2 regions of the Pseudoalteromonas sp. CO348 genome follow, and region 2 is predicted to be linked to the other one. Evidence: riboswitches for the same ligand, from Rfam matches in the RefSeq annotation. Region 2 holds a riboswitch; the other holds the start of a gene.
What was found. Region 2 has a riboswitch for cobalamin ahead of EXT48_RS03105 (ABC transporter ATP-binding protein). Riboswitches for the same ligand answer to the same signal wherever they lie in the genome.
Positions count from the first base shown of each region.

Region 1: another riboswitch for cobalamin. It lies ahead of EXT48_RS15945 (TonB-dependent receptor); the one in region 2 lies ahead of EXT48_RS03105 (ABC transporter ATP-binding protein).

Region 1 is NZ_SGPI01000031.1:117,210-131,884, forward strand. It holds gene EXT48_RS15890 (amidohydrolase) at 1-500, shown strand, start outside; gene EXT48_RS15895 (YggN family protein) at 495-1,265, opposite strand; gene EXT48_RS15900 (DUF1566 domain-containing protein) at 1,443-1,946, opposite strand; gene EXT48_RS15905 (DUF1566 domain-containing protein) at 1,957-3,642, opposite strand; gene EXT48_RS15910 (hypothetical protein) at 3,658-3,990, opposite strand; gene EXT48_RS15915 (DUF2982 domain-containing protein) at 4,013-4,717, opposite strand; gene EXT48_RS15920 (efflux RND transporter periplasmic adaptor subunit) at 4,946-5,998, shown strand; gene EXT48_RS15925 (efflux RND transporter permease subunit) at 6,005-9,103, shown strand; gene msrA (peptide-methionine (S)-S-oxide reductase MsrA) at 9,100-9,636, shown strand; gene EXT48_RS15935 (hypothetical protein) at 9,706-10,683, opposite strand; gene EXT48_RS15945 (TonB-dependent receptor) at 11,109-12,971, opposite strand; cobalamin riboswitch at 13,006-13,252, opposite strand; gene EXT48_RS15950 (YajQ family cyclic di-GMP-binding protein) at 13,342-13,824, opposite strand; gene EXT48_RS15955 (VanZ family protein) at 13,977-14,327, shown strand; gene EXT48_RS15960 (ketopantoate reductase family protein) at 14,320-14,675, shown strand, end outside.
Region 2 is NZ_SGPI01000010.1:94,244-108,918, forward strand. It holds gene EXT48_RS03065 (NADH:ubiquinone reductase (Na(+)-transporting) subunit B) at 1-167, shown strand, start outside; gene EXT48_RS03070 (Na(+)-translocating NADH-quinone reductase subunit C) at 157-906, shown strand; gene EXT48_RS03075 (NADH:ubiquinone reductase (Na(+)-transporting) subunit D) at 906-1,538, shown strand; gene nqrE (NADH:ubiquinone reductase (Na(+)-transporting) subunit E) at 1,549-2,157, shown strand; gene nqrF (NADH:ubiquinone reductase (Na(+)-transporting) subunit F) at 2,178-3,404, shown strand; gene EXT48_RS03090 (FAD:protein FMN transferase) at 3,513-4,544, shown strand; gene nqrM ((Na+)-NQR maturation NqrM) at 4,645-4,857, shown strand; gene EXT48_RS03100 (histidine phosphatase family protein) at 4,938-5,537, shown strand; cobalamin riboswitch at 5,556-5,684, shown strand; gene EXT48_RS03105 (ABC transporter ATP-binding protein) at 5,753-6,550, shown strand; gene EXT48_RS03110 (iron ABC transporter permease) at 6,547-7,572, shown strand; gene cobT (nicotinate-nucleotide--dimethylbenzimidazole phosphoribosyltransferase) at 7,565-8,620, shown strand; gene EXT48_RS03120 (adenosylcobinamide-GDP ribazoletransferase) at 8,620-9,402, shown strand; gene cobU (bifunctional adenosylcobinamide kinase/adenosylcobinamide-phosphate guanylyltransferase) at 9,402-9,941, shown strand; gene EXT48_RS03130 (cobyric acid synthase) at 9,938-11,410, shown strand; gene cobO (cob(I)yrinic acid a,c-diamide adenosyltransferase) at 11,412-12,008, shown strand; gene EXT48_RS03140 (cobalamin-binding protein) at 12,008-12,859, shown strand; gene ung (uracil-DNA glycosylase) at 12,856-13,524, shown strand; gene EXT48_RS03150 (DUF3545 family protein) at 13,565-13,756, opposite strand; gene tal (transaldolase) at 14,162-14,675, opposite strand, start outside.

The sequences.
Region 1 (14,675 bases), on a different contig from region 2:
TGGCGATAAGAGACATCACCGAAGGCAGTGACAGCCAACGTTTATCCGCGCCTTTCGTGCTCGAAAATCTCACCTGTCTTGCCGAGCATGGACTACATTTTGAGGCGCAATTAGAATTTAAACAAAGCGAAAAAGTCGACCTTTTATTACAACTTGCAGAACAAAAAGCTGACCTTAAAATCGTATTTAACCATGCAGGGTTTATTGACGCCACTAGCCCTTGTACAGATATATTAAGGCGCATTGGAGCGCTTAATAATGTCATGATCAAGTGCTCTGGCCACGAAATGTTAGCAAACCCACTCACACTCTCTGAGTGGCTTACTCACTTAATCACACATGTGGGAGAAGAGAGCCTAATGCTAGGTTCAAATTACCCGGTTTCTCTTATGCAAAAAAGCTATTGGCAAATATGGCAAGATTATTTAGACGTGATAGGTATATCGTCAACTTGGCATAAACTCAGCCGAGACAATGCCAAAAGTTGCTATGGATTATGAGCGGATCTGGACGAGATCGTAAGCAACTAGCTCAGGTACTATGCGCTGTAGTTTTTCTTCCGTTTGATCTAAGGTGTTTAAGCACTCGCAGTATTCTGCCGCTTTTTCTTCTAATTGATGGGCCTTTTTCTGCAGCGATTTATCTATCTCTTTCGAAATAATCTCCATGCGTTGTCCCATATCGTTAATGCGATCTTCGATATTCCCTTCGCGAGATTTAAACGCATCCCCCAAAGAGACTAAAATAGAGCCCAACGAACCATGAACAGCAGAGTGAATTTTTTGGCTGATCTCTTTAGTAAAGAAATCATCAATTTTAGAAAGTGACTGTGGTGCGATAAAAAAGAAATCATCTCCACGCTTAAACTTATCCATCAGCGCACGTTCAACGTATTGCAACTGCGTTTTGAGCACTTCAGGTTCTTTGTCGGACATTCCCTCAACCACCTGCTCAATCGCACTCAATCCAAGGTTGACGCCATCGGTCGCCAGATTAACCAGCTCAGGAACTGTATCCCGTATTCCTAAAGAATACTCGCGCACAACTTTCTCCCCTTCCTGATCTAACTCAATCCAGCGGCCTAGAATAAAAAGCTGGCTATCGTTGTTGATTTGAATTCGAGTCTGACCATCATCAACGATACGAATTTCGTTGTCAGTGATAATAAGACCATGCCCAAGTTCAACATCGCACTTATTTTTTGCATGTACAGAAGCCGTCAATACCGCACAAGACAAGGCTATCGCGTTGAGTAATCGATTCATATGGCCTCCTGTGTGCAGAACGTAAGACGGGAAAGGGGTGCTTCAGGAGAGTACCAAAAGATCAAACAATCCCAAAGCCATTTTAGACGGATGAAAGTAACAAGCTATGTCTGACTGGCAATATTAGAGATCCATCCCCGTTAGCATCAAAGGCAGTAGCAATACCACGAATAACAGCTATTGATAGTATCTCACTAACCTGACAAAGGCATCCGCAGTTTTAATGGTTGGATTATTTTTACCATCAGCAAACTGATATACCCAAGCAAACTGAGGTTGGTTCGTTTGGGTCGTTGCCGACCAATAATTATTACTTTTGGTCGTTGGAAATACCGTTATGTTTACTGCTGGAGTCACACACTCGTGATACACAATACTGGCTAGTTCTTTAACGTTAGGCACTTGCCAATCTGTAAACCCTGCAAACTTGTCTTCGTCGGCAACCACCAATGCTTGCTGCCAAGTAAGTTGCTGAGCATTGTCTTCACAGCTTTGAGCAGTTGCGTTGTAACTTTGCCCAAAGTTGCAGCGCTGCCACATTAATCCCGTTTGGCTATCAAGCACAGTACCATTGCTGTTTATCGTATAGCGGCTGGTATTGGAGCCGGTACCAACGCAAGTTTGCGCTTGGCAAACAGCCGTGAATGACAAAGTAAATAGTATAGTTGCAATAATTTTCATACCACGCTCCCTAAGGGTTCCTTACCAACCTAACAAATGCGCTGCTAGACTTTTCTACTGCAAAATCATTGCCCGTATCCATGTCGATAACATAAGCTCTTCTCAGCGTGCCACCGGTACCATCTAAACTCGACTGCAAGGTCCAGAAATAACGATGTCCAAGTGTGGTCGTGCTAGGTAAGTTAGGGAAAAGCGCTTCATCTATCACCGCACTACTTGCACTGCCGTAATCTAGTAGTCCGAGTAGTTCCATATAAGTTGGTAAGCGCCAATTGTTACCACCACAGTAACTTTGCTCTCCAACGGCAGGATTATTCACCTCATCAATCAAAGCTTGAATACCACAGTGACTATCCTGCGGGCAGGTTGTATTTGCGGCGGCCTGCACACTCCCCTCAGCAATTGCTCCGTCTACCTCAACATACCAGGTATAACTATTTTGTGCGTTGCGAGAAGAAGTATTTGGTAATGTACCCGAACTTGCTTCTTTTACTTCCCAAATCAGTCCTGTGACGTTATCACGAACGCAAGCAAAGTCAGTAGCGTCATCAGGCAATTCATCCGCAAAGCGATTTAATTTGGTAAAGTCAAAACCTGCTCGACCACTGCCTTCTTTCGCCACCTGAGTGGCAAAATTATCACGCCCACGCTGCGCATCTTGAGCAGTAAACTGCGTCATACTGCAGGTGATCACATCCGTATTGTTAAAACACGCAGTTTGGCCACTATCGTTTAGCTTACCTAACGGCTTTTTCTCGATATCAATGCGCACGGTGTCGGTAGCAGAACGGTTTTGTGAGTCAGTAACGGTGAGCTCAAATTCCACTTGCGACAAAATATTTTGATCGAGAGCATTAAAGGTTGTTGAACACCCAGTAGTAGAACTTAATGCTACCTGAGTGCCGGACGTCACTTGCCGCCACACACACTGTTTCTGACCAGATACAGTATCACTGTTTGAACCATCAAGCGTGACTTCATCAAACTCTTGGACTTGCTGGTCGCTCCCAGCATCTGCCACTACCACATCCGAATTCGCAAGTAGCCCGAGGGTAAACTGGGTACTGGCTTGTCCGCCTTCATCATCGGTAACGGTCAACTGCCAGATTGACGCCTGAGAGGTAGCCAATAATGGATGAACAAAAGATAAAGTAGCTGTATTCAAGCCCGTTGGCTGTATTGTTGTGGGACCACTTATCTGCTGCCACTGATAAGCAACCACTTGGCCATTTTCGTCTGGATCGGAGGAGCCTGCGCCACTGAGGACTATAGTATCTTTATATTTGGCTGGTAATGTTTCCGGTGCAGTTTGGCTGATACTTGGTATAGGTAATTGATTGTTAGATTTGATAGCAACCGTCACTTGGTCGCTTGCAAGACTGCCATCAGGCGCAACATAATCAACCTGAATAAGTAAATTAACATCGGCTTTGATATCCGGCGCAACAAAAGCGGCTTGTTGCTCCGTGATTGGAAATTCACTGACGTTTGCACCAGAGATTACTTGCCAGTTAAAAGTACCACCTGCAGGTGATGCTTGTGCATTCAAGGTGACTTCTGTTTTTTCAGTTACTTGGACATCAGCACCCGCGTTAACCGATGCGCTGACTTGACTCGGTTCATCACTCCCAGAGCCTCCGCCACAACCCGTTAATATTAGCGCAAGTACAACCCAACTTCCCTTGAATGCATTCATATTATTCCTTATGAATTATAGATAACTCTCTTGATGTATTCGCACGAACAACTTAGTGCCAATTTTACTGTAATCTATTTTATATTCTCGGCCGTCTAAAGCCTGAATAAACAACAACCGCTTTACTTCACCAAATACATCAATACTCGAAACGTGGACGACCTCTAAATAACGCTCTTTAGCTTCTCTTCGATTTCTAGGTAAGTCTTCCTTAAAAGGCACTAAACCATTTGCAGTCACCTTGATTTTTGGGTGTGCTTCACCATTTACAATCACAAGATCTAACTTCTTCTCTTTGTGAATAATGGTATTACGCCCACTTTTAATATAGGCCGTTTCTAAGCTCATATTGGTGTATCCTGTTACATCTTCAGTAGGTGGTTTGTTCTTCTAACAATGCTTTTACCACCTCTTTAGGGTTAAGTTTCCAGCGGTTTAACATGACTGAAAATTGCCAAATATCCCTGTCTAAGGCAGTCGCGGGGATCAATAAATCATATCCCGTCACTGTCTTTAAATTATCCATCCGGTTTGCAAACATTGCCATTAAACCAGTATATTCTTTTCCCGCCTTGGAGCGAAAAACGGTTTCTTCTATCAACCATTCAGATGGGCAGTTGCCATTTTCGCAATGCATTTTAACAGCTTGTAAAAAAATATGCCGCTGTTCGATCAATAATTTACCCGCAAGTCGAGGTGTTAAATTTAATAAAAACGCATCAATATCATTAAGTTTAATACCAACTGCATTTAACTCAAGTGTTTCAACACCTTGTTGAACTTTGGGAATGCCGCTGGAGTGGAAGTTTACAATGGATAGCGGCCAAGCTCCATATTTATGCACATACCTAAACTCTTGTTCTGTAAAGTATAAACTAAAATATGGTTGCTGACTTTTAAGAAAGCCAACAAAAATAGCCACTAACATGGCGCTGGCAAGAAATATTTCTACAATAGTAATAGCTGTACCACGCAAGTTGACAAAAAGCATGATAACAACCAATCCAATTGCACCAACCAGCATAAATTCAACGCCATTGCGATCAGCGGTTGCACGTAGTTTTGCTTCAAGCATGGGTATACCAGACATAAAAGATATACATGATGATCGCCCATGCGACTAATTTACGTATTGTGATGCATCGTTTACATGAATGACTGTGTTTCATAATATTTAATTTAGGTACAAACACTTAAATTGAATTACATTTTCGTTTAATGCACAAATTTACAGGATATGCCGTAGACTTTGTTAGCCTTTAATTTTGTAAACTAGAGACAAATTATAATCTGGGTCACTTTTATGCGTCATCAATCAGGAAAAGCACTGTTTCCTTTTATCATTGTAGTGCTAGTCGTTATCAGCGGCTATTTATATTTACCAGCCTCGGAAGGCAAGATGAGTGGCAACTCGGCACCCGTAACCTCCGTTCAAGCTCATACTGTAGCCAAAGAAGAACGTATTATTGCTGTTCACTCTATTGGTTCCGCTAGAGCAAATCAAGCAATCAACGTGAGTAGCGCCCAAAGCGACTACGTGGCAGCCCTATATTTCGATGACGGAGACGTAGTAAAACAAGGCGATAAGCTAGTCCAGTTGCGTGATGCCGAAGAGAAACTCGATATCGAAGCGCTGAAAGTGACGCTAAAAGAAGAAATTAGACAACTAAACCGCCTTAAAGACCTAGCAAAAACTCAATCGGCGGCTCGCTCTCAACTAGAAGCACAATCAGCAAAGGTAGACACCTTAACGGCACAATTGGAAGCCACTAAAACAAAACTCGCCGAGATGACCATTTATGCGCCATTCGATGGATTACTGGGTACTCGAAATGTCTCCATTGGTAGCTTCGTAAACAACAATACAGTGATCACCACACTCGATGACATTAGCATCATTAAAGTGGATTTTCAGGTACCAGAAAAATACCTAGCGCAACTACAGCTTGGTATGCAAGTGAATGCACAAAGCGAAGCTTACCCAGAGCAACTATTTACCGGTAAGGTCTCCCATATTGACCCGCGTATTAATGAACAAACGCGCTCGGTACGAGTGACAGCGAGCTTCACCAATCTAGACCATAAACTTCGCCCAGGTATGCTACTACATATGGGACTTGAACTAGCTCGATTACAAGCCCTTGTGGTGCCAGAAAAAAGCATCATTCCAAGACAAGACAAACATTTTGTATTTGTCATTGACGACCAAGGTAAAGCGCAACAACGCGAAGTACACCTGCAAACTCGCTTTAGCGGCTGGGTTGCTATCGATGAAGGGCTTACAGAAGGGCAACAAGTGATCACGGAAGGCACCTTGAAGATCCGCTCAGGCTCAAAAGTCGAAGTAAAGGGGTAAGGCGACGTGAGAATCACTGATACGGCGGTAAAGCGCCCGATCTTCGCGATCGTCATTAACTTACTGCTGCTGACCTTTGGCTTAGTGGCATTTACTATGTTACCGCTGCGCGAATACCCTGATATTGAAACTCCAATAGTCAGTGTAAGCACTAACTACACAGGCGCATCAGCGGAAGTAGTAGAAACCAAGATCACCCAAGTACTAGAAAACCGGATTTCGGGGATCGAAGGGATCAAAAGCATAAATTCTAGTAGCCGCAACGGTAGCTCCAATATCACTATCGAATTTAATATCGATCGTGATATCGACGCTGCTGCAAATGATGTACGTGAGCGCGTTTCTCGTGCGCTGGATAGACTACCAGAACAAGTTAGGCCGCCTGAAGTATCGAAATCAAACAGCGATGAAAGCCCTATCGCTTGGTTTGTACTCAATAGCGAAACCATGGATACCTTGCAGCTTTCAGACTACGCCCAGCGCTTTATCGTTGACCGTCTGGCAGTTGTTGATGGCGTATCAAATGTACGCATTGGCGGTGAGCGTCAATACGCCATGAAAATTTGGCTAGACCGAAAGGCGATGGCCGCTCGTGGAGTCACAAGCAGTGATATTGAACAAGTGCTACGCAGAGAAAACGTAGAATTACCCGCTGGCGAAATTGAATCCGTTGACCGTGATTTTTCTGTTCGTATTGCCAGAAGCTATAAGACTCAAGAAGACTTTGACAATCTGGTGATTAAGCGCGGTGAACAAGGTTATTTGGTGCGACTTGGTGAAGTCGCGCAGGTGGTACTTGAAGCCGCTGACGACGAAAGTACCTTCCGTGGTAATGGTAAAAATATGATTGGCCTTGGTGTTGTTAAGCAAGCCAAAGCCAATACGCTAGAAGTGGTCGACAACGCTCGTAAAGAGCTTGAAAAAATAAAACGCAACCTGCCTCAAGGCACCACCATAGAAGACAGCTACGATTCTTCTATTTTTATCCGTGAGTCCATTGCTGAAGTATACAGCACACTTGCGATTGCCATGGCGTTGGTAGTACTCGTTATCTACATCTTCCTTGGCAATATCCGCGCTACGCTGATCCCTGCTGTTACCGTGCCGGTAGCCTTAGTTGCAACCTTTATGTTCTTACTGGCCATGGGGTATTCTATCAACTTGCTGACGCTGCTTGCACTTGTGCTTGCCATCGGCCTTGTGGTCGATGACGCCATTGTAATGCTAGAAAATATCTACCGCCGCATCGAGCTTGGCGAACCCAAGTTACTGGCAGCCTACCGTGGCGCGCGAGAAGTAGGCTTTGCCATCATTGCGACAACGCTGGTTTTGGTTGCCGTGTTTATTCCCTTAGTCTTTATGGATGGTCGTATTGGCGCCCTATTTACCGAGTTTGCCTTTGCAGTAAGTGCTGCGGTGCTGTTTTCCAGTATTACCGCGTTGACCTTGTCTCCTGCCCTTTGCTCCAAAGTATTAAAGCCCAGCAATAAAGAAAACCGCTTTAGTCAGTGGATGGACCGTCAATTTGGACGACTAGAACAAGGGTATCGCCGAGTTTTACAAGACAACTTATCGCGCAAATATAGCCTGATTGTGATGTTGGCACTGGCGGGTTTTACCAGCTATAGCCTGTTTAAACAGATCCCGTCTGAACTGACACCAAAAGAAGACCGCGGTACTTTCTTCGTTATGATGAATGGCCCAGAAGGGGCAAGCTACGAAAACAACTCGCAAAATATGGCAAAAATTGAAGAGCGCCTACTACCTTATGTAGACTCAGAGGAACTTAGCCGCGTGCTTATTCGGGTGCCTGGTTGGGGTGGTCAAGGCGGTGTTGCTATTATCGGCATGCCAGACTGGGATGAGCGAAAACGCTCTACTTGGGAAGTCATGGATGAGATCAGCGGTAAAATGCAAGACGTTACAGATATTCGCGCCTTTGCTATTATGCGCCGTGGTATTGGCGGCGGCGGTAACTCACGTCCCATTGAGTTTGTACTGCAAGGTAACGACTACGATGAGTTAGCTGCATGGCGCGATCGCATTCTAGAACGCGCACGAGAAAATAAAGGACTGGTTCGTCTCGATCACGATTACAAAGAAACCTTCCCACAGTTTTTGATAAGCATTGATAAAACCAAAGCCGCAGATTTAGGCGTGTCGGTAAGTGCCATCGGCCAAACGCTAGAAACCATGCTGGGACAACGTCGTGTTACCACCTTTATTGACCGCGGTGAAGAATACGATGTGATCTTAAAAGGCACCAAAGCCGACTTCTCTGCCCCAGATAATATTTCTGATATTTATGTGAAATCTCGTAGCGATGAGCTCGTGCCATTAGACAGTTTGATCACCATAAAAGAAGAAGCCACAGCTTCTCGATTAAACCGCTACAACCGTATGCGCGCAATCACTATCACGGCAAACCTCGCTGGCGACTATACACTGGAGCAAGCGCTCGACTTTTTAAATAAAGTTGCCGCCGAAGAGAATGATATCGACGGCGCCATCGACTACAAAGGCGAGTCACAGCTGTTTTATGAAGGTGCATCAGCGATGACCTATGTGTTTATTCTGGCGCTCACCGTTACGTTCTTGGTATTAGCCGCACAGTTTGAAAGCTTTGTCCATCCACTGGTTATCATGCTCACCGTACCGCTGGGTTTAGTTGGTGCAATGTATGGATTGTTTATCACCGACAGCACGCTCAACATTTATAGCCAAATTGGTATTGTCATGTTGATTGGCCTTAGCGCCAAAAACGGTATCTTAATCGTGGAATTTGCTAACCAATTGCGTGACAAAGGCATTGCCTTCGAACAAGCCATTGTTGATGCTGCAGCGCAGCGATTACGACCTATTATTATGACCTCGCTAACGACCGTAATGAGCTCCATCCCTCTTGTGTTTGCAACAGGTCCTGGGTTCGAAAGCCGCATGGTGATCGGTGTCGTGATTTTTGCCGGTGTCAGTGTTGCCACCATTTTAACCTTGTTTGTTATCCCAACCGCCTATACTTTACTAGCTAAGAAGACGCAATCTCCAGAAGAGACGACAAAACGTCTTGAGGAGCAGTCGAAACAACATCCTGAGCAGGAGGTATAATGGCAAATTTACAAACCGCAACTTTTGGTGGTGGTTGTTTTTGGTGTATTGATGCGGCATTTCGCCGCGTCAATGGCGTTGAGTCAGTGCAGTCAGGTTACACAGGTGGCCACACAGATAATCCCACCTATCAAATGATATGTCGGGGAGACAGTGGCCATGCTGAGGTAGTCCAACTCCAATTTGATGCCGATATTGTCAGCTTTGATACTTTGCTTACTATGTTTTTTACTCTGCATGACCCAACGCAGTTGAACCGCCAAGGTAACGACATTGGTACTCAGTACCGCAGTGTGGTGTTTTATCATGACCAGCAGCAACAGCAACAAACTCAAGATTGTATTGCGCAGCTTCAAAGCCAGTTAAGTGAAAAAATAGTGACTGAAGTTAGCCCAGCGCCTGAATTTTATCCTGCTGAGCACTATCACCAAGATTATTACACTGAAAACCCAAACCAAGGCTATTGCAGTGTGATGATTGCCCCTAAAATTGCAAAGTTTGAAAGCCATTTTGCGACAAATTTAAAGCACTAAACTTGTGTGCCGAACGCAATAGATTGCGTTCGGCTTATGGCTTACGGCTTACGGCTTACGGCTTACGGCTTACGGCAACATAGGTATAGCAAATACATAAAAACTAGTGCGGCCATCTTTAATCCGCAAATGCCCACGCATTACTTCCATTTCTAAATTCGCAGTATCACCAGGTCTTAAGGTATCTAAGCCTTTAAGCGGAACAACACCTGAATTGATTAACTGGGCGTTGTGTTTAATGACCTGCGGAATATCTTCGCTCATATCCACACCCAAGAATTCAAACACATCAATCACAATACGGCTAAATTCTGTATAAAGCTTGTCAAAAATCCCTGGAGTCAAAGTATCTATCAAATCGAGGATCCACGGCAACTCTACTTTTGTCGTCACCACAGGCTTAAAGCTAGAAATTAAAGGATCTAACTCAAGCTGCTGGGTACGTACATCATACTTACCTTTGATGGTGACATTTTCGTTGTTAATATAGACATGGATATAAATATTCATCCCAAGCTGCTTCTTACGAAACTTAGCGTAAGACTTCAAATCGAAGCCATCGATCAACACCGGTACTTTATTTTGTGCATCGACTCTACCTGCGATTTTCATATGCATAGTGCCGTAGAGACTAGTCGTGTGGCTTACTTTATTTGAGCTAGATTGTGCGGCAATATTATTGACGATATCGGTCGTCAACTCTTTGTAGTTATGTTCCACATTCGAAAATTGCTGATGAATGATATCTGAAACCTGCGTATACATTTCCTTTGGACCTTGGCTAGATGTTGTCCTGCCAGTAGACCAACACTCTCCACCGGTATAAATCACAGGCACAGATATAGGCGTTAGGTGATCGTTGCCAGGATGACGATAGTACATCATGCTGCGGATCCGACTACAGGTTTGCGATGGCGCGTTAAACCAAGCGAAATCGCCCGTCATTGATTGTGTTGAAAATTGAGGTTCAAGCTGGCTTTCAGGCTGTGAGGCTTGTGCTGATGTGACAATCCCAAGCGTGAGTAACCCAAATAATAGTGACTTCATGTTCTTTTCCTTAAGGTAGTAATAATACAAATCAAAGCTATTATCAACCACATGTAAGGCAGAACACCAGTTACAAATGTAATGCAACTAGGGCCTGTTGATCTTTCAAGTTTGTTTTTGCAGCAGTTTGACTGGTATTTATACAAGGCAGAGCCTGCGTAGCATAGTTATTCTATGTAAGTCAGGTGATAACACAGTAGAAATGCCAGTCAAGCGCTGCCCTTTGGGTTCACCTGAGTGCGCTTTGTTCATTGTTGCTCAACTTTTGCCTAGATTACTAGGCGGCAAGTCGAGCGTCGCGATCAAAACACACTCAGAAGAACAAAAATCAAACAGCAAAGGTCAACAGGCCCTAAATGATAAATAAGAAAAGTGATCCATTACTCATGATGGATCACTCTGGGTATTGAAAAGCAGTTAACGCATTAGAAGCTGTAGCTCACACCAACGTAGGCTTGTCTACCTAGTGGCTTATAGCCCAGTAAAGAGCCATCTTTTGCTTCGCCCGCTGTGGCATTGAAATAACGCTTATCGGTTAAGTTTTCAATTCGGCCATTTAACTTGAATCCGTCGAAAAACGTATAGTTAGCAGCTAAGTTAAACAGCGTATATGACGGTAAAGTCACTGTATATGCACCTTCAGCTCCCCATACTTTATCGTCGCGATTACCTCTATGGACTAAGGTCAGTGTTGCGTCAACATTTTCCCACTCTTTACTGACTGAATAAGTTAAGGTACGTCTCGCTCTGCGCTGTAATTGCTTATCGGTATCAGCGTCTTTAGCACTCACATAGCTCGCATTTACTGTATGCTCGATACCAAAGTTGTCTTCAATTTCAACAGAAAGATCAGCACCTTCAAAGTCAGCGCGCTGAACATTGTAAGGGACGTATTTCCATTTATCATTTTGCTGATAAACGATTTTATCGGTAATACGGTTATCGTATACCGCAGCTTCCACACGGAAGTTCTCGCCGCTCCATGTGACAATAATTTCGTTATTAGTGGCTTCTTCAGGCTTAATATTCGGGTTAGGCAGATAGTAAGGACTATCAATCACAAACGCCTGTGATAAAGAAGGTGCTCTAAAGGCAGTACCATGATTCAACTTAACACTCAGGCCATCCATGAGTTGCTTACCTACAGCAACCGTGTAGGTGTTTGCACGACCATGAAAATCATAATCATCCGTTCTCAGTACAACCTCTGCCAGCCAATTTTCATCGTTGTAAAACCCACCTAGTGCTAAAGATAAGTTATCACGCTCAGGCTCTGAAAAAGAGGCGGTAGAATCACCAACATCTTCATTTAGAAAGGTAAAGTTACCCGTGAAGATCAAAGCTTCAGTTAAACTATATTGCGACTGATATTCAAATTGGCTGCGTTTGGTGACATAAGCGTTATCGTCAGCACTATTACCGATTTGAACGTTTTGTTCCTTACCTAAGCTGTATGACGCACTTTGGCTAAACTTGTCAGTACGTCTTTTCCACGCCAACTTATTGGTGTAGTTATGGAAACGGTAAGCATCACTACCAAAAGAGTCATACTCCCCCTCTCCTTCACTGTACTGTGAACGTAAGCTAAAAATGCCACTTTCTTCATCACCATACTGCACATTTAAACCGGCATTACCGTTATAATATCCATCACGGTCATGGTTTTTTGTGATTGCAGCTTCAGGGTCTTTCTCTATCACATCATAGCCATCGGTATGAGTGTAACCCGCATTAGCTGCAATACTAAACTTATCTTTTTTGTAATTTACCGTTGCTTCGGTCTTGGAGTAATTGTTACTCCCAGTCGTAAGCGCGATAGTATTGTTATTCCCTTCGCGACTAATAATATTAATCACGCCAGCAATGGCATCTGAACCATAAATCGCAGCTTTGGCACCACGAATGATCTCAATCCTTTCGATGCTATTAAGTGGTAAATTAGTAAGCGAATTGTCACCGGAGTTTGCATCCGTCACTCGAACCCCATCAATTAACACTAGCGTATGCTTAGCATCATTACCGCGTAGGAATAAACTCACGCTTTGGCCGAAGCCACCGTTTCTAACCGCTTGAATACCTGCGACATTATCGAGTAGCGATACGACATCTTGAACATTGCTTTTTTCAATTTCAGCACGACCTATAACCGTAATGGCAGACAGTGTGCTTTCTAGAGATTGTTCAAATTTATTGGCAGTAACAGTGATATGTTCAACATTTTGATCAGCAAACGCTGAAAAAGAGAGCGCCGTCGCTATCGCCGCGCTTAGAGCAGTTTTATTTAACATGGTTTCCCCTAACTTGTACCCACCGTACAAGAACACAAAGTGACTGTTTCAAGGCCGGTCTCCGGGCTCAGTAAACCTGCAGATTAGCAGTTCACTCTACCGTTGCGGGGGCAGCGCTGGCATAGAACCGATCCAAGCTAATCACGTGCAATAAACTGTCTTATTCAATTTATTGTTGATTAACGCAATTAGATGTTCCCTTGTGTTCGCACCAGTTTCCCGATTATCTATACACTTAGCAACCACACTAGGTTGTGTACAGCACCTTGAAAATGCGAGGCTATTGTCTTGGGTTTCGGAATGATTGTCAATGGACGTCTAGAAATCCAAAAGTGCAATCTATGCACTTTTGGAATGAAGTAAAGCGTAATTAGTCGCGGAAGTTTTTGAATTGAAATGGTTGGCCAAGCTCACCGGTACGAACCAGTTGCATCGTTTCTTGCAAATCGTCACGCTTTTTACCCGTTACACGCACCGTATCGCCTTGAATTGATGCTTGAACTTTCACTTTTGAGTCTTTGATGAGCTTAACCAGTTTTTTCGCCATCTCTTTGTCGATGCCTTGCTTTAACGCCACCTTACGCGATACGTATTTGCCAGAGCGCTCAATGTCTTTTAACTCGAAGCTTGCCACATCTAGGCCACGCTTTGCCGCTTTACCCACTAGCATATCGAACAATTGCATAACTTGCTGTTCTGCTTCCGCTTTGAGGTTAATCATTTCACCGCTTAGCTCGATTGACGCATCTACGCCACGAAAATCAAAACGTGTATCAAGCTCACGAACCGCGTTGTCTACGGTATTTTTTGCTTCTGTCATATCAATTTCAGATACAATATCAAATGAAGGCATGCTTCTCTCCTAAAGTCATTTTGGCTCGATTATAGCAGTTTATGCCTAATTTGAGTTACTTTAAGTTTTTAAACAGCGTATTAGGATGTTCACCCAATGGACAGTTTTCGATGGTATACTGCTCGCTTAGTCATACAGAAGTAGGATGTATTGTGACACGGCGCGTTTATAAAGCTCTTTTGATTATCTCTTTAATTATATGTACGGTGCTATTCGCAAAGGAAATTAGCTTGTCTCCAAAGCTGTTCCCAAATATCGATAAAGTGGCACATTTTGGTGTGTTTTTTGTGCTTGCGTTTATCTCTCACCATGCTTTTAAAGTAAAGGTATGGACACACATAGTGCTACTGTCCTTGTACGGTGCAGGAATTGAGTGGATGCAGCATTCATTACCATATCGCCAAGCATCTACCGCTGACTTTTTGGCTGATTTAGCCGGTGCGGTCAGTTATTTTGTTCTATTTTATATTTGGGCAAGTTGGCGCAACAGAAAACATGGCTAACATACATATTTTAGGTGAAGGGGCGATAGGATTACTGCTCGCCCAGCACCTTAGTCAATCTCATCAAATTACGCTGATCACTCGAAATAAACGCGCGGCGACTTATCGCTATCAAACAGCAAGTATTCAACAAACCATCCCATGCAGCACCAAAACACTTGCAGAACTCCCTGCCAACAGTATAGATACGCTAATCATTCCCGTTAAAGCATATCAGGTCATCGAAGCACTCCAAGCGCTCCGCCCTGTACTTTCAAAAAATGGCACGCTAATCCTTAGTCATAATGGCATGGTAGATTGGTCTGGTGAGTTAGCAGCGCTTGAAAAAACACAATCCGCCTACTTCTT
Region 2 (14,675 bases):
TATACGGTGCGCTAATCGGTGTAATGGTTGTGCTTATCCGTGTTGTTAACCCGGCATATCCAGAGGGCATGATGTTGGCAATCCTATTCGCTAACCTTTTTGCTCCACTATTCGACCACTTCGTAGTGCAGTCTAATGTGAAGAGGAGATTGGCACGTGTCAACTAAGAATGAATCAATGGGCAAAACGCTCGGCGTAGTTGTTGGCTTATGTTTAGTGTGTGCAATCGTAGTATCTTTTGCTTCGGTTCAGCTTCGCCCTATGCAGCAAGCAAACAAAAACGAAGATATTCAACGTAACATTTTAGCCGTTGCTGGCTACGATAAAGTTAAAAACGTGTCTGAAGTTTTTAACCAAAATATCGAATCACGTGTTGTTAGTCTTAAAACAGGTGAGTTTGTAGAAGACGTTAAAGCGGAATCTTTTGACTTTGAAGCGACTAAGTTTGATGCCAAACGTAGTTACAAACTTTCAAAAGCAGAAGACAAAGCGGGTATTCAACGTATCACGAATAACTCTCCAGTTTATTTCGCAAAAGATGACCAAGGTAAAGTGTCTACTATCATTCTACCAATTCAAGGTTACGGCCTTTGGGGCGTGATGTATGGCTTCCTTGCGCTAGAAGCTGATGGTGAGACGATTAAGTCAATCAACTTTTATAAGCACAGCGAAACTCCAGGTCTTGGTGGTGAAATCCAAAATCCTAAGTGGACTGCACTTTGGGATGGTAAAGAGCTTCCTATCGACGTAGTTAAAGGTAGTGCTGGCGGTAACGAACACAAGGTAGATGGTCTATCTGGTGCAACACTTACTTCTAACGGTGTTGATCACACAGTTGATTTCTGGACAAGCGACAAAGCGTTTGGTCCATTCCTTGCGAAAGTACGTAAAGGAGCATTGAACTAATGGCTAATGCAAAAGAAATGAAGGAAGTCTTGTTTGGTCCTGTTTTTGCGAACAACCCGATTGCACTACAAGTGTTGGGTATCTGTTCTGCATTAGCGGTAACATCAAGCCTTAAAAATGCACTTATCATGTCAATCGCGTTGACATTGGTTACTGCGTTTTCAAGTTTATTTATCTCAATGATCCGTAATCACATTCCTTCAAGTGTGCGTATCATTGTCCAAATGACGATTATTGCATCTTTAGTAATCGTTGTAGACCAAGTGCTTCAAGCCGTTGTTTACTCAACAGCAAAAGAACTATCAACGTTCATCGGCCTTATCATTACTAACTGTATCGTAATGGGTCGTGCAGAAGCATACGCAATGAAGTCGCCACCAACAATGTCATTCCTTGACGGTATTGGTAACGGCTTAGGTTACTCTGTTGTACTTCTAACAGTTGGCTTTATCCGTGAACTATTTGGTGCAGGTACATTGTTTGGCGTTGAAATCCTTCCACTTATTTCTGAAGGTGGTTGGTATCAGCCTATGGGTCTACTAGTTATGCCATTCAGCTCGTTCTTTATTGTTGGTTCTTTCATTTGGGTACTTCGTACTTGGAAGAAAGAGCAAGTAGAAGCGAAGGTATAAGGGGAGAGAGATGGAACAGTATATTAGTTTATTCGTTAAAGCGGTTTTCATTGAAAACTTAGCTTTATCTTTCTTCTTAGGTATGTGTACTTTCTTGGCGGTATCTAAGAAAGTAACAACGTCGCTAGGTCTAGGTATTGCGGTAGTTGTAGTACTTGGTATCTCTGTACCAGTGAACAACTTAGTTTATCACGCAGTGCTAGCGCCGGGTGCATTAGAGTGGCTAGGTTTTGCAGAAGTAGACCTTAGCTTCCTACGCTTCTTGACGTTTATCGGTGTAATCGCAGCGCTAGTTCAAATTCTAGAAATGACGTTAGATAAGTTCTTCCCTGCGCTATATAACGCACTAGGTATCTTCCTACCGCTAATCACAGTTAACTGTGCGATTTTCGGTGCGGTATCATTCATGGTTGAGCGTAACTTAAACTTCGGTGAATCTGTAGTTTATGGTCTAGGTTCAGGTGTGGGCTGGGCACTTGCTATCGTATTGTTAGCAGGTATTCGTGAGAAGATGAAGTATGCAGACGTTCCTGATGGTTTACGTGGCTTAGGTATTACCTTTGTTACTGTAGGTCTAATGGGCTTTGGCTTCATGTCATTCTCTGGTATTTCACTGTAAGGTAGCGAGGAAACTATACGATGGAAACTATTGTATTAGGCGTAAGCATGTTCATCGCTATCGTTGTGATGCTAGTGCTTATCATCATTGCAGCGAAATCGAAGCTTGTAGCAAGCGGTGACGTTACAATTGATATTAACGGCGATCCTGAAAAGGCGATCAAGACTCCTGCTGGCGGTAAGCTACTAGGTGCACTTGCAAACGCGGGTATTTTCGTATCGTCTGCATGTGGTGGCGGTGGCTCATGTGGCCAGTGTCGCGTACATATTAAAGAGGGGGGTGGTGATATTCTACCAACCGAACTTGACCACATCTCTAAAGGTGAAGCACGTGAAGGCTGTCGTCTAGCGTGTCAGGTTAACGTTAAAAACGACATGGAAATCGAAGTTGAAGAATCAATCTTCGGTGTTAAAAAGTGGGAATGTACAGTTATCTCTAACGATAACAAAGCAACTTTCATCAAGGAGCTAAAACTAGGCATCCCTGAAGGTGAAGTTGTACCTTTCCGTGCCGGTGGTTACATTCAGATTGAAGCACCAGCTCACCATGTTAAATATGCAGACTATGATATTCCTGAAGAATATCGTGCTGACTGGGAACGTTTTGGTTTCTTTAAGCTAGAGTCTAAAGTTGACGACGAAACTATCCGTGCGTACTCAATGGCTAACTACCCAGAAGAGTTTGGCATCATCATGCTAAACGTACGTATCGCAACTCCGCCGCCAAATAACCTAACATTACCTTGTGGTAAGATGTCATCGTACATCTGGTCACTTAAAGAAGGTGATAAGGTTACTATTTCTGGTCCATTCGGTGAATTCTTCGCGAAAGACACAGATGCTGAAATGGTATTTGTTGGTGGTGGTGCTGGTATGGCGCCAATGCGTTCACACATCTTCGATCAGCTTAAGCGTCTTAACTCTAAGCGTAAGATGTCTTTCTGGTACGGTGCACGTTCTAAGCGTGAAATGTTCTACGTGGAAGACTTTGACGGTCTAGCTGAAGAAAATGATAACTTCCAATGGCATGTTGCCCTTTCAGATCCTCAACCAGAGGATAACTGGGAAGGTTACACGGGCTTCATTCATAACGTACTTTTTGAAAACTATCTTAAAGACCATGAAGCGCCAGAAGATTGTGAGTTCTACATGTGTGGTCCTCCAATGATGAACGCGGCAGTTATTAACATGCTTAAAGACTTAGGTGTTGAAGACGAAAACATCCTACTTGATGACTTCGGTGGTTAATTAGGTTTCGGTCTAACAATGAACTTAAGTTAGAATATAAGCCCTCCAGCAAAATGCTTTGCTCGAGGGCTTTTTTATACCCGTTGGTACTAAACTCAGGGAATTCTGATGCAAGCAAGTTACGCTTTTTTATCTAGATTTTTTATTATTTCGTTTTTATTCGTTTTTTTAACAGGGTGCCAAGACGCTAAACCTGAAGCCAAGGAAATCGTGCTGACTGGTAAAACCATGGGCACGACTTACAACATCAAGGTATTCCCCGGTGAAAAGCCGCTCGAACAAGCGCAGTTGCATGAGGAGGTTGAGCAAGCATTAAAGGCTGTTAATCAATCTATGTCCACCTATATCCCAGATTCTGAGATTAACCAGTTCAACCGTTTAGCCGCAAATACTGTTATGTCTATCAGTGAAGACTTTCGCTTGGTAGTTGCTGAATCTATCCGCCTTGGAAAGTCGACCAAAACGCTTGATGTTACGATGGGACCGCTTATCGATTTGTGGGGATTTGGTCCTGACAAAAGACCAACAATGCGTCCGTCACAGGCCGAGTTAGACGATATGCGCACTCGTATCGGTGTTGATAAGCTTATTTTAAATGACCGTGGTCTTGCGAAAACAGTTGCGGGGCTGGAATTATCATTTTCTGCAACCGCTAAAGGTTATGGCATAGATAAGGTCGCTGAGGTGATTGAGAGTCATGATATTCATGACTATATGGTTGAAATCGGTGGCGAGCTTCGCGTTTCTGGCAAGAAGCCGGATGGTGAGTGGCGTATTGCTATCGAGAAACCCGATGCGCCTGTTGGTCAACGCCAAATTCACCGCGTGATAGAGCCCGGCAAAAATGGTATTGCAACTTCAGGAGACTACCGTATTTTTTATGAAATGGACGGTGAAACCTTTACACACCTCATTGACCCTACAACGGGTCGCCCAGTTAAACATGAGCTGGTATCGGTAACGGTACTACATCCATCTGCGATGACAGCTGATGGCCTAGCGACGGCATTGACTGTGATGGGCACGGAGCGTGCAAAGGCGTATGCCACTGAGCATCAACTCCCCGTGTATTTGATGTATAAAAGTCCTGAAGGGATCAAGAGTTACGCGAGTGAAGCATTTAAGCCGTACTTGAATTAAGCTGAACAACACCCCATAATTTAATTGTGAGTGACGCCATGAAAGCGTATAATTTGCGCGTCGTCACTCAATTCAATGTAGCAATAAAAGGGGCTAGATAATGTCTTTATTCCTCCTTACTTTCGGTTTACTTATGCTTATCGCTGTTGCGATGGCTGTAGGCGTTATCGTACAAAAGAAATCCATGGCCAGTAGTTGTGGTGGTTTGGGCTCAATGGGCATTGACAAAATTTGTGATTGCGACGATCCATGCGACAAACGCAAAAAGCGGTTAGCAAAAGAAGAGATGTGGAAAGAAAACCAGATCCTGTAACCGTAGAATGATATTAATTGAAAACGCAAGCTTAGCTTGCGTTTTTGCTTTTTGGGTAACAAACCTTAGGTTAAGTAAAAATGCAGCGGCAGCTATATTTTGTTCGTCATGGTGAAACGACCCTATCAGGCCATTTACTTGGAGTGACAGATCCCGAACTCAGTACCATAGGCGCTCAGCAATTGCTGCAATCGTTAACGAGTCTAAGTGGCCTGCGGCGTATTATTAGCTCTCCAAGGAAGCGCTGTCTGAATACAGCTAAAGCCTTTGCAAAGCAGTATCAACTCCCCGTTGACGTGGAGCCAAATCTCGCCGAATTTGATTTTGGATTATGGGATGGACAATCCTATGATACGCTTTGGCGAGAAACCCAATCTCCAAGTATTGGCGATTTTTGGCACAACCCTTGGCTGCACACGCCTCCTGAGGGTGAGTCTATGTATGATTTTCATCATCGGGTCGCCACATGGTGGCACAGCATTTTGGCGTCGCCAAGTGAAGAGTGTACCGCCGTCGTAGCACATGCTGGAGTAATAAAAGCGCTTGTAGCACTTATTCTTGACCTATCGCCTGAGCTTACTGCATACCAATCGAAGATAGATATTCCTTATGCGGGTATAGTAAAAGTTGAGGTGTTTTACGACAGTAGCCAAACTGCTTGGCCAAAAGTTGTATTTTAGACGTCTAGACTTCATAATATTGCAAATTTCGTGATAGGTAGATATTGGGAATGAGGTGTGAGTCCTCAACTGTCCCCGCAACTGTAAGTGCTTGAGCCATGTCTCTTGCATAAGTCAGATACCAAGGCCTATCCATATACTTAAGCGGGCAGACTTAAGTCAAAGTTGTTGCTTGTCTATAAGCTACTACTTTGCCGTGCCCAATCAGAGGTGCTATGGCAGTCACTCCACAGTTTCAAGTCGATAAACTTAGCGTGCAGCTTGGTGGTAAAGCCATCTTAAAGGCACTCAGCTTTGCTATTAATTCGGGTGAATTTATTGGTTTGCTCGGACCGAATGGAGCTGGAAAGTCGACTTTGCTGCGCACTTTATATCAATACACAGCACCAAGTTCTGGGGCGCTACTTTTCAATGGTAAGCCGTTAGCTAGTTATGGGCGTAAAGCCTACGCGAGACATGTTGCTGTGGTGCTACAAGAGATCCCCGCTGAGTTTACTCTGCCATTATTTGATATGGTATTGATGGGGCTAACACCGAATAAATCACTGCTCGCGACAACAACGGCTGCTGAAAAACAGGCAATCTTACATGCCATTGAGCAAGTTGGATTGAGCCATAAATTGGAGCAATGTTTTAGCTCCTTGTCTGGTGGGGAGAAGCAAAGGGCAATGATCGCACGTGCCATGGTGCAAGCGCCTCAAGTATTGATAATGGATGAGCCCACCAGCCATTTGGACATTAAATATCAAATCCAAATTATGGAGCTGGCCAAACAGCTTGGTGTTACTATTATTGCGTCTTTTCACGACTTAAATTTGGCTAGCGCCTTGTGCGACCGCTTATTAGTATTAAATAACGGTGAGCTTATTGCAGATGGGTCGCCACTTGAAGTCATTACCGAAAGTCTATTAAGCCAAGTTTTTGGGGTATGCGCAGAGGTTTCTACTGTCCGTCATCCGCCAAATAACAGTGAGATCCCACATATACGCTTTCATTACGGGTATCAATTATGATTGCCGCAAAGCGGATCGCGTTGATATCGATACTGCTATTGAGCTTGTGCTGTTTTAGCATGCTGATGGCACTTAAGATCGGTGCGATTGATTTATCTTGGCATACGGTTATACAAGCGATTATTAATTTCGATCCCAACGTACTTCAACAGCGGGTGGTAGTTGAACTTCGTCTGCCACGGACGTTACTGGCGATGAGCGCGGGAGCAGGACTGGCGATAGCGGGTCTTATTTTGCAAACCGTGACGCGTAACCCTCTAGCTGATCCTTATTTATTTGGTATTTCTTCAGGTGCTTCATTCGGTGTGGTGGTGCTTATCGCGCTATTTGGTGCACAGTCTAGCCTAATGATGTCTGGGGCTGCATTTGTCGGAAGTTTGCTGTCTATCTTGCTACTTTTATTTGTGGCAAATCGCAATGCGCTGCAGCAGGTGGAAACTATGCTCTTGGCGGGCGTCGCACTTTCTTTTCTGTTCAGTGCCTTTACCAGCTTGTTGCTTTATTGGAGTGACCCTCAAGCCATCAGTGCAATCTTGTTTTGGAATCTAGGCTCATTTGCAAGGGCGAGCTGGCAATGGCTATGGCTTCCATGTTTGGTCGTGCTACTGAGTTTTATCACGCTTTTAGTGATGCGTCGGCCACTCAACGCCTTGTTGCTCGGAGATGAGAGTGCCACCACGCTTGGCGTGAATGTAGGACGAGTGCGAATAGGTATGTTGTTATTGAGCTCCTTACTCACCGCAGTACTTGTGGCTGCGTGCGGCGGAGTCGGATTTGTAGGCTTGATGATCCCGCATATCGTGCGCTTTTTTATCTCGCAAGCAAAGGTCATTGGGCTCGTGGCCACCGCGCTTTGCGGCTCGCTTTTGATGCTATGGGTGGACGTATTGTCGCGCACGCTTATCGATAATCAGGAACTTCCTGTGGGTGTGATCACCGCTGCCATTGGCAGCGTGTTCTTCTTAGCATTGCTTATTTTCAAAAATCGCCGCTCTGGAGGCGTCGGAGTTACCCATGGTTAAACCGTTAGATACTCGCTTAAACACGCTTATTCAACAGCGCATTGACTTAAAAACCAAACCGCTAGGTGCGCTAGGTAAGCTTGAAGCCTTGGCTGCGCAGCTAGTACAGATCTTCTCACAAGGGCAGACGCAATTAGACATAGAGCAGTTAGCAATAATACGCCCTGCAATGTTTGTTTTTGCGGGTGACCATGGTATTGCAAGCCAAGGGGTTTCTATTGCGCCAAGCGAAGTGACTGGACAAATGGTTGCAAACTTTGTGCAGGGGGGGGCCGCGATCAACGTCTTTTGTCGACAACTTGGTTGGCAGTTAACCGTAGTAGACTGTGGCACATTAGTGCCATGTGAGCCTGCGCCGAATTTGCGCTCACAGCGACTTGGCGATATTACTCATGCTTTCCATAAACAGTCCGCGATGAGCGAAATGCAGCTCAAGCAAGGACTTGAATATGGAGAGCAAGTGGTGATGTCCGCTATTGAAGCGGGTAGCAACGTGATTGCTTTTGGTGAAATGGGGATTGGCAATACCAGTTCTGCAGCTGCAATTTTAGCGGCGCTTAGCGGGGCGAGTGTGGAATTATGTGTGGGGCGTGGTACAGGCATTGACGATGAAACGCTTTGCAAAAAACGGGCACTTATCAAACAGGCTCTAGAATATCATCAAGATAAGCTTGCGACACCAGAGCAAATTTTGCAGCGCCTAGGTGGCTTTGAAATTGTGCAAATGGTTGGTGCCATGCTGGCGGTTGCACGGGCACAAAAAGTGATTATAGTGGATGGCTTCATCTCTACCGCAGCGGCTATGTTGGCAAGTAGAATAGCACCACATAGTAAGCAATATATGGTGTTTGCTCACGGCTCTATGGAGCAAGGCCATAAGTTAATGTTAGAGCAGTTAAACGCTGAGCCATTACTGCATTTAGATATGCGCTTGGGTGAGGGAACGGGCGCCGCTCTAGCGCTTCCATTATTACAAGCTGCGCTAGGCTTTTTTTGCGAAATGGCAAGCTTTGCCGATGCCCATGTTACGCAAGTGGTAGACGCATAATGCAGTGGCAACAAGAGTGGCGACTGTTTAAGCTTGCTGTGGTGTTTTTAACGCGAGTGCCAATTCGTTTGGATCCTGCCCCTTCATCTGATGAACTTAACGAAGTGAGTGGTTACTTTGCTTTAGTTGGTTTATTTGTTGGTGGCTTCTCGGCCATACTTGGCTATGTTGCCAGTAGTAGTGTGTCGCCAATGTTCGGCGCCGTCGTTGCACTGGCTGCGAGTATTTTACTTACCGGCGCTTTCCATGAAGACGGTCTTGCCGATGTTTTTGACGGTTTTGGCGGTGGCTGGAGCCGTGAACAAAAGCTTGAGATCATGAAAGATAGCCGCCTTGGTACATACGGTAGTTGTGCGCTGATATTACTGTTAATGGCCAAGTTTTCGCTTTTGACCATGCTCTTTAATGACTTTGCAGTGACACTCGCTGCATTTATTTTAGCCCATAGCCTAAGCCGTGCCTTTGCGGTGTCTTTAATCGGTGCGCTTAACTATGTACAGGCTGATGAGCTGAGCAAAGTTAAGCCGGTAGCGAAACATCTATCAAGTGCTGCGGCGACTCGCCTTACGCTCACTACCACCGCGATTTTAATTTTTTGTTGGCCATGGCTTGCGCTTTCACTGTTCGACTTGCTGATGCTGTGTACTTGCTTATTTGTGTTAAGACTTGTGTGCATTAAATGGTTTAACGCGCAACTCGGTGGTTACACCGGAGACTGTTTAGGGGCTGCGCAGCAACTTGCTGAGCTTGCTATTTTGCTTTTTATTGTGGGTCATCTCTAATGGCACAAATACAGTTAATACTGGGCGGTGCTCGCTCAGGCAAGAGTCGCTTGGCAGAGCAGCGCGCTATTCTATTGTTAGAGCAAGGTGCGGTGAACGAACTTTACTATGTTGCAACTGCAAAAGCCCAAGATGAAGAAATGAAAAGCCGCGTGTTTGCTCACCAGATGCAGCGTGATAGCCGCTGGCAGCTAGTGGAAGAGCCGTGGCATATTGATAAGCTTATTGCTACTGCACGCGAAGATGCGCTGTTACTTATCGATTGTTTGACCTTATGGCTGAGTTTTGGCTTATGCGAAATGGGCAAAGCCGCGACCATAGACAAAAAAGAACATGTGCTGGCGGCACTAGAAAGCTGTGCTGCCACTGTTATTTTGGTGAGTAACGAAGTGGGGCATGGGATAATTCCGCTTGGCGAGCTAAGCCGTGAGTTTGTTGATGAGTCTGGTTGGCTCCATCAAGACATTGCTAAAGTGGCCGACAGAGTCGATTTTGTTATTGCAGGCTTGCCACAATGTTTAAAAGGTCAAGACGTATGAAAACCTTAATGGTGCAGGGTACCACGTCGGATGCCGGTAAAAGTACACTGGTTGCGGGACTTTGCCGGGTGCTGCAACGAAGAGGCTTATCGGTTGCGCCTTTTAAGCCGCAAAATATGGCACTAAATAGTGCTGTCACACCTTGTGGCGGTGAAATTGGCCGGGCACAAGCACTCCAAGCCGAGGCCGCAAAAGTCCCGCTATCCACAGACTTTAATCCTATTTTGCTTAAGCCAAACTCTGACACTGGCGCTCAAGTGATCATTCACGGCAAAGCCATTAGCAATATGGAAGCAGCCGCTTATCATGACTACAAAAAGGTAGCGATGGAGGCCGTACTTTCCTCACATCAACGCCTCAGCGAACAATTTGAGCTGTGCATAGTGGAAGGGGCGGGGAGCCCAGCTGAGATCAATCTGCGTGAAAATGACATTGCCAATATGGGGTTTGCCTGTGAAGTCGCGTGCCCCGTGATCATTATCGCTGATATCGACAAAGGCGGGGTGTTCGCACACTTGGTTGGCACACTTGCGCTATTAAGTGACTATGAACAAAGCTTGGTTAAAGGGTTTGTGATCAATCGCTTCCGTGGTGATATTGCGTTATTGCAATCTGGACTTGACTGGCTCGAGCAAAAAACGGGTAAGCCTGTACTTGGGGTATTGCCCTATTTGCATGGCTTAGCGCTCGATGCAGAAGATGCGGTGACGGTGGACAATATCTGTGAACGGGGATCGTTAAGCGTCAGGGTTTTACTATTTCCTCATATTAGCAATCACACCGACTTTGACACCTTGCGCTTAAACCCTGAAGTGGATTTGCGTTACGTACGCTATCAAGAATCTATAGGTCCTTGTGACTTAATCATTCTGCCTGGCAGCAAAAATGTGTTGAGCGATTTAACCTTCTTGCGCAAACAGGGTTGGGCAGAAGAAATCAAACGGCACCTGAGGTACGGTGGTAAGGTACTAGGTGTGTGCGGCGGTTTGCAAATGTTAGGTAAGTTCATCAGAGATCCAAATGCGGTGGAATCAACACTCGGTGAAGTCGCTGGGCTTGGTCTGGCTGACTTTGAGACCACACTCTCAGAGCAAAAAGTACTGACGCAAGTATCTGGCATTTGCCAATTGGATGAGCAAAGTGCTGAAATTTGTGGTTACGAGATCCATGCAGGGATTTCTTCTGGAGCGGCACTCGAGGTGCCATTCTTGCGATTTAACACACATCCAAATAACAGTGTGCAGGACGGTTTTATCTCTCGAGATAATCAAATTGCAGCCACCTATTTACATGGTTTATTTGATACGGTCGCCGCGACACAGGCTATCTTGTCTTGGGCCGGTAGTAAGCAAGCGGGTACAGCCGCGATTGATTTAGCGAAGCACAGAGAGCAGCAAATTACGCGTCTTGCCGACAGCTGTGAAGCACATTTAGATTGGCAAAAATTGATGAAAATAATTGAGGAATAACATGAGCGAACAACAAGATAAGCATCAGCAACGACAGCAAAAAGTAAAACAACAAGTCGATGAAAAAATTGCCGCAGCGCAGCAAGAGCAGGGCATTTTACAAGTGATCACAGGTAACGGTAAAGGTAAGTCAACATCTGGTTTTGGCACCGTTGCACGCTGTGTCGGTCATGGTATGAACGCTGCGGTTGTACAATTTATTAAAGGAACCTGGGATTGCGGTGAACGCAATTTGCTCGAAAAAGTCGGCGTGCCATTTGCTGTCATGAAAACGGGCTTTACATGGGAAACGCAAAACCGTGAAACTGACACTGCTGCTGCGCAGGCGACGTGGCAGCAAGCAAAAGTATGGCTACAAGATGAAAGCATCGATTTGGTATTGCTTGACGAAATTACGTATATGTTGAGCTATGACTATCTAGATTTGGACGAAGTCATAACGGCGCTAGAAAACCGTCCTACCATGCAATCAGTGATTGTAACTGGGCGCGGTGCACATCGACGCCTGACCGAGCTTGCAGATACTGTGAGCGAAGTGCGTAATGTGAAGCATGCGTTTGAGGCCGGCATTAAGGCGCAAAAAGGGTTTGACTACTGATGCGAAAATTCGCCTTATTTATTGTTCTAGGTTTTGCCTTTAGCGTTAGTGCTAAGCCCGCAGAGCGGATCATCGCGCTTGCGCCTCATATTGTCGAAAATCTTTATGCAATAGGAGCTGGGGAGCGGATTGTAGGCACGGTAGCCTATGCAGATTATCCAGAATCAGCCAAGCAACTGCCTCAAGTTGGTGACTATCAAGGCATTTCGGTTGAGAAAATTTTGGCACTTAAGCCTGATCTTATTATTGCGTGGAAAAATGCAAGTCACGTTCCTATGCTTGAAAAGCTCGAAAGCTTTGGTGTTGAGGTGATTTATAGTGAAGCGAAATATCTAGATAAACTACCGGAAGAGTTGCTACGCCTAGGTAAAATTACTGGCCTTGGAGCCCAAGCTCAGCAACAGGCTGATTTATTTACTAAACGTTTAAATGAGCTAAAGGCCCAGTATACACAAAGCGCTAGCTTAGCTGTATTTTATCAATTGTGGCCATCACCGCTGATGACCGTAGGAGGCGAAAGTTGGTTACAGCAAGTATTTACTGTGTGTAATGTGAAAAATGTTTTTGCCGACGCCACCACGGACTATCCGCAAATTAGCATTGAAAATGTTCTGTTGAAATCACCACAAGTGATAGTGATCCCTGAAGAAAAGACCAAACAAGAAGTTAAAGCAATTGCATGGCAGCAATGGCCGTCGATCCCTGCGGTAAAGTACCAACAAACTATTTCGGTAGATGCCGATCTGCTCCATCGTTATAGCTATCGTATGCTCGAGGGAATATCGGATTTATGTGGTAAACTCGACGCTTCTCGAAGCCATTATAATATGATGAAAAAAGGTGAAGCATGACAACGTGGAGTGACGTGTTAGGTCAGGAAAAACAACAAGATTACTTTAAGCAAACCATGGATTACGTGGCAGAGCGTCGCGCTCAAGGTATAAATGTGTTTCCGCCCCATGAACAGGTATTTGACGCGTTCAAAGTCACGCCTTTTGATCAGGTTAAAGTGGTGATTTTAGGGCAAGATCCCTATCACGGCCCCAATCAAGCTCATGGTCTATGTTTCTCTGTGTTACCAGGGATTAAGCCTCCACCGTCGTTAAATAATATGTATAAAGAGTTGGTGCAGGATATTGACGGCTTTCGCATACCCAATCACGGCTACCTAATTGACTGGGCTAAACAGGGCGTACTGCTGTTAAATACGGTGTTGACGGTAGAACAAGGCCAAGCCCATTCACATAAGCATTTGGGCTGGGAGCGCTTTACAGATGTAGTGATTGAAAGGCTGAATGCCCACAGCGAAGGTGTGATTTTCTTACTCTGGGGCTCACACGCCCAGAAAAAGGGTAAGAGCATAGACACAAACCGTCACCATGTTTTACACGCACCACACCCTTCGCCGCTCTCAGCACATCGCGGCTTTTTTGGTAGTGGCCATTTTAGCAAAACTAATCAGCTGCTCACCCAAATGGGTAAGCAGCCAATCGATTGGCGATTGGCCGAGTTATAGCAGATAAAAACTAAAAAGAGCGCCGTGAAGGGCGCTCTTTTTAGTTAAAATCAAATTCGTCTAAATCAACACTGTCTGCGAAAATATCCAATTCCTGTAGTTCTTTGCGTAGTCGCTGTTTATCTTTTAGCGCTTCAATTTCACGCCATTTTCTTTTTTTGCCCTTAGATGAAGTTTTTTTCCTAGTATCCGGACTTTCTAATAATTCTAATAACTCGTCTAGGGTATCCATGAAAATCTCCTATTGATAAAAACAACCTAAAGTGGCATTTGCTTCGGCTGTTGTTAGCACTACAACTGCAATGACACCGTTGATTTCTTCATACTATTTGGCAAACCTCAATATGAGGAACCGATAAAAGTCTGATAGCTAAAGTACGCTACAAACAACCCCGCGTTGCTTGCTTTTTGTACCAAAACCAGAAAGTAGCGGCATCAATTTTCACTTCAAGTGATATTGATATACCACAGACGGGATAAAAATAAAACACAATTATGTCTTTTGGGTTAAAACCAAGTGACAGTTTGATGAAGGTCAATTCGGGTGATATCTAGGAGGTGTCAGAAAGGTTTGTATTGAGAGCGATAACAAAAACGCCGCAATATGCGGCGTTTCGAAATCGAATGTTTAAGGCGCTTACAGTGCTTTAAAGCGTGCGACTAGTGTTTCTTGTGCATCGGCAAATGAGCGAATACCTTCAGCAAGCTTTTCTGTGGCCATTGCGTCTTGGTTATGTAACCAACGGAACTCACTTTCGCTAAGCGCAGCAGGTTTTGCTTTAGGCGCAAAGTCAGCCTCAAGTAGGTAATCTTCGTTTGCAGGCATTGCAGCGAGCTCTTCTAATAGAGAAGGGCTAATCGTGAGCTTATCGCAACCCGTTAGGGCTAGAATTTCACCTGTATTTCTGAAGCTGGCGCCCATTACAACGGTTTTATAACCGTGCTGCTTATAGAATTCAAAAATACTACGAACAGATTGTACACCCGGATCTTGTAGTGGGTCAGTTGGTTTTTCTAGGCCGTTGGCAACGTGCCAATCTAGAATACGGCCAACAAATGGTGAGATTAAAAATACGTTTGCATCGGCACATGCACGTGCTTGCGCTTCGCTAAATAGCAGCGTTAGGTTACACTTAACACCTTCTTTTTCC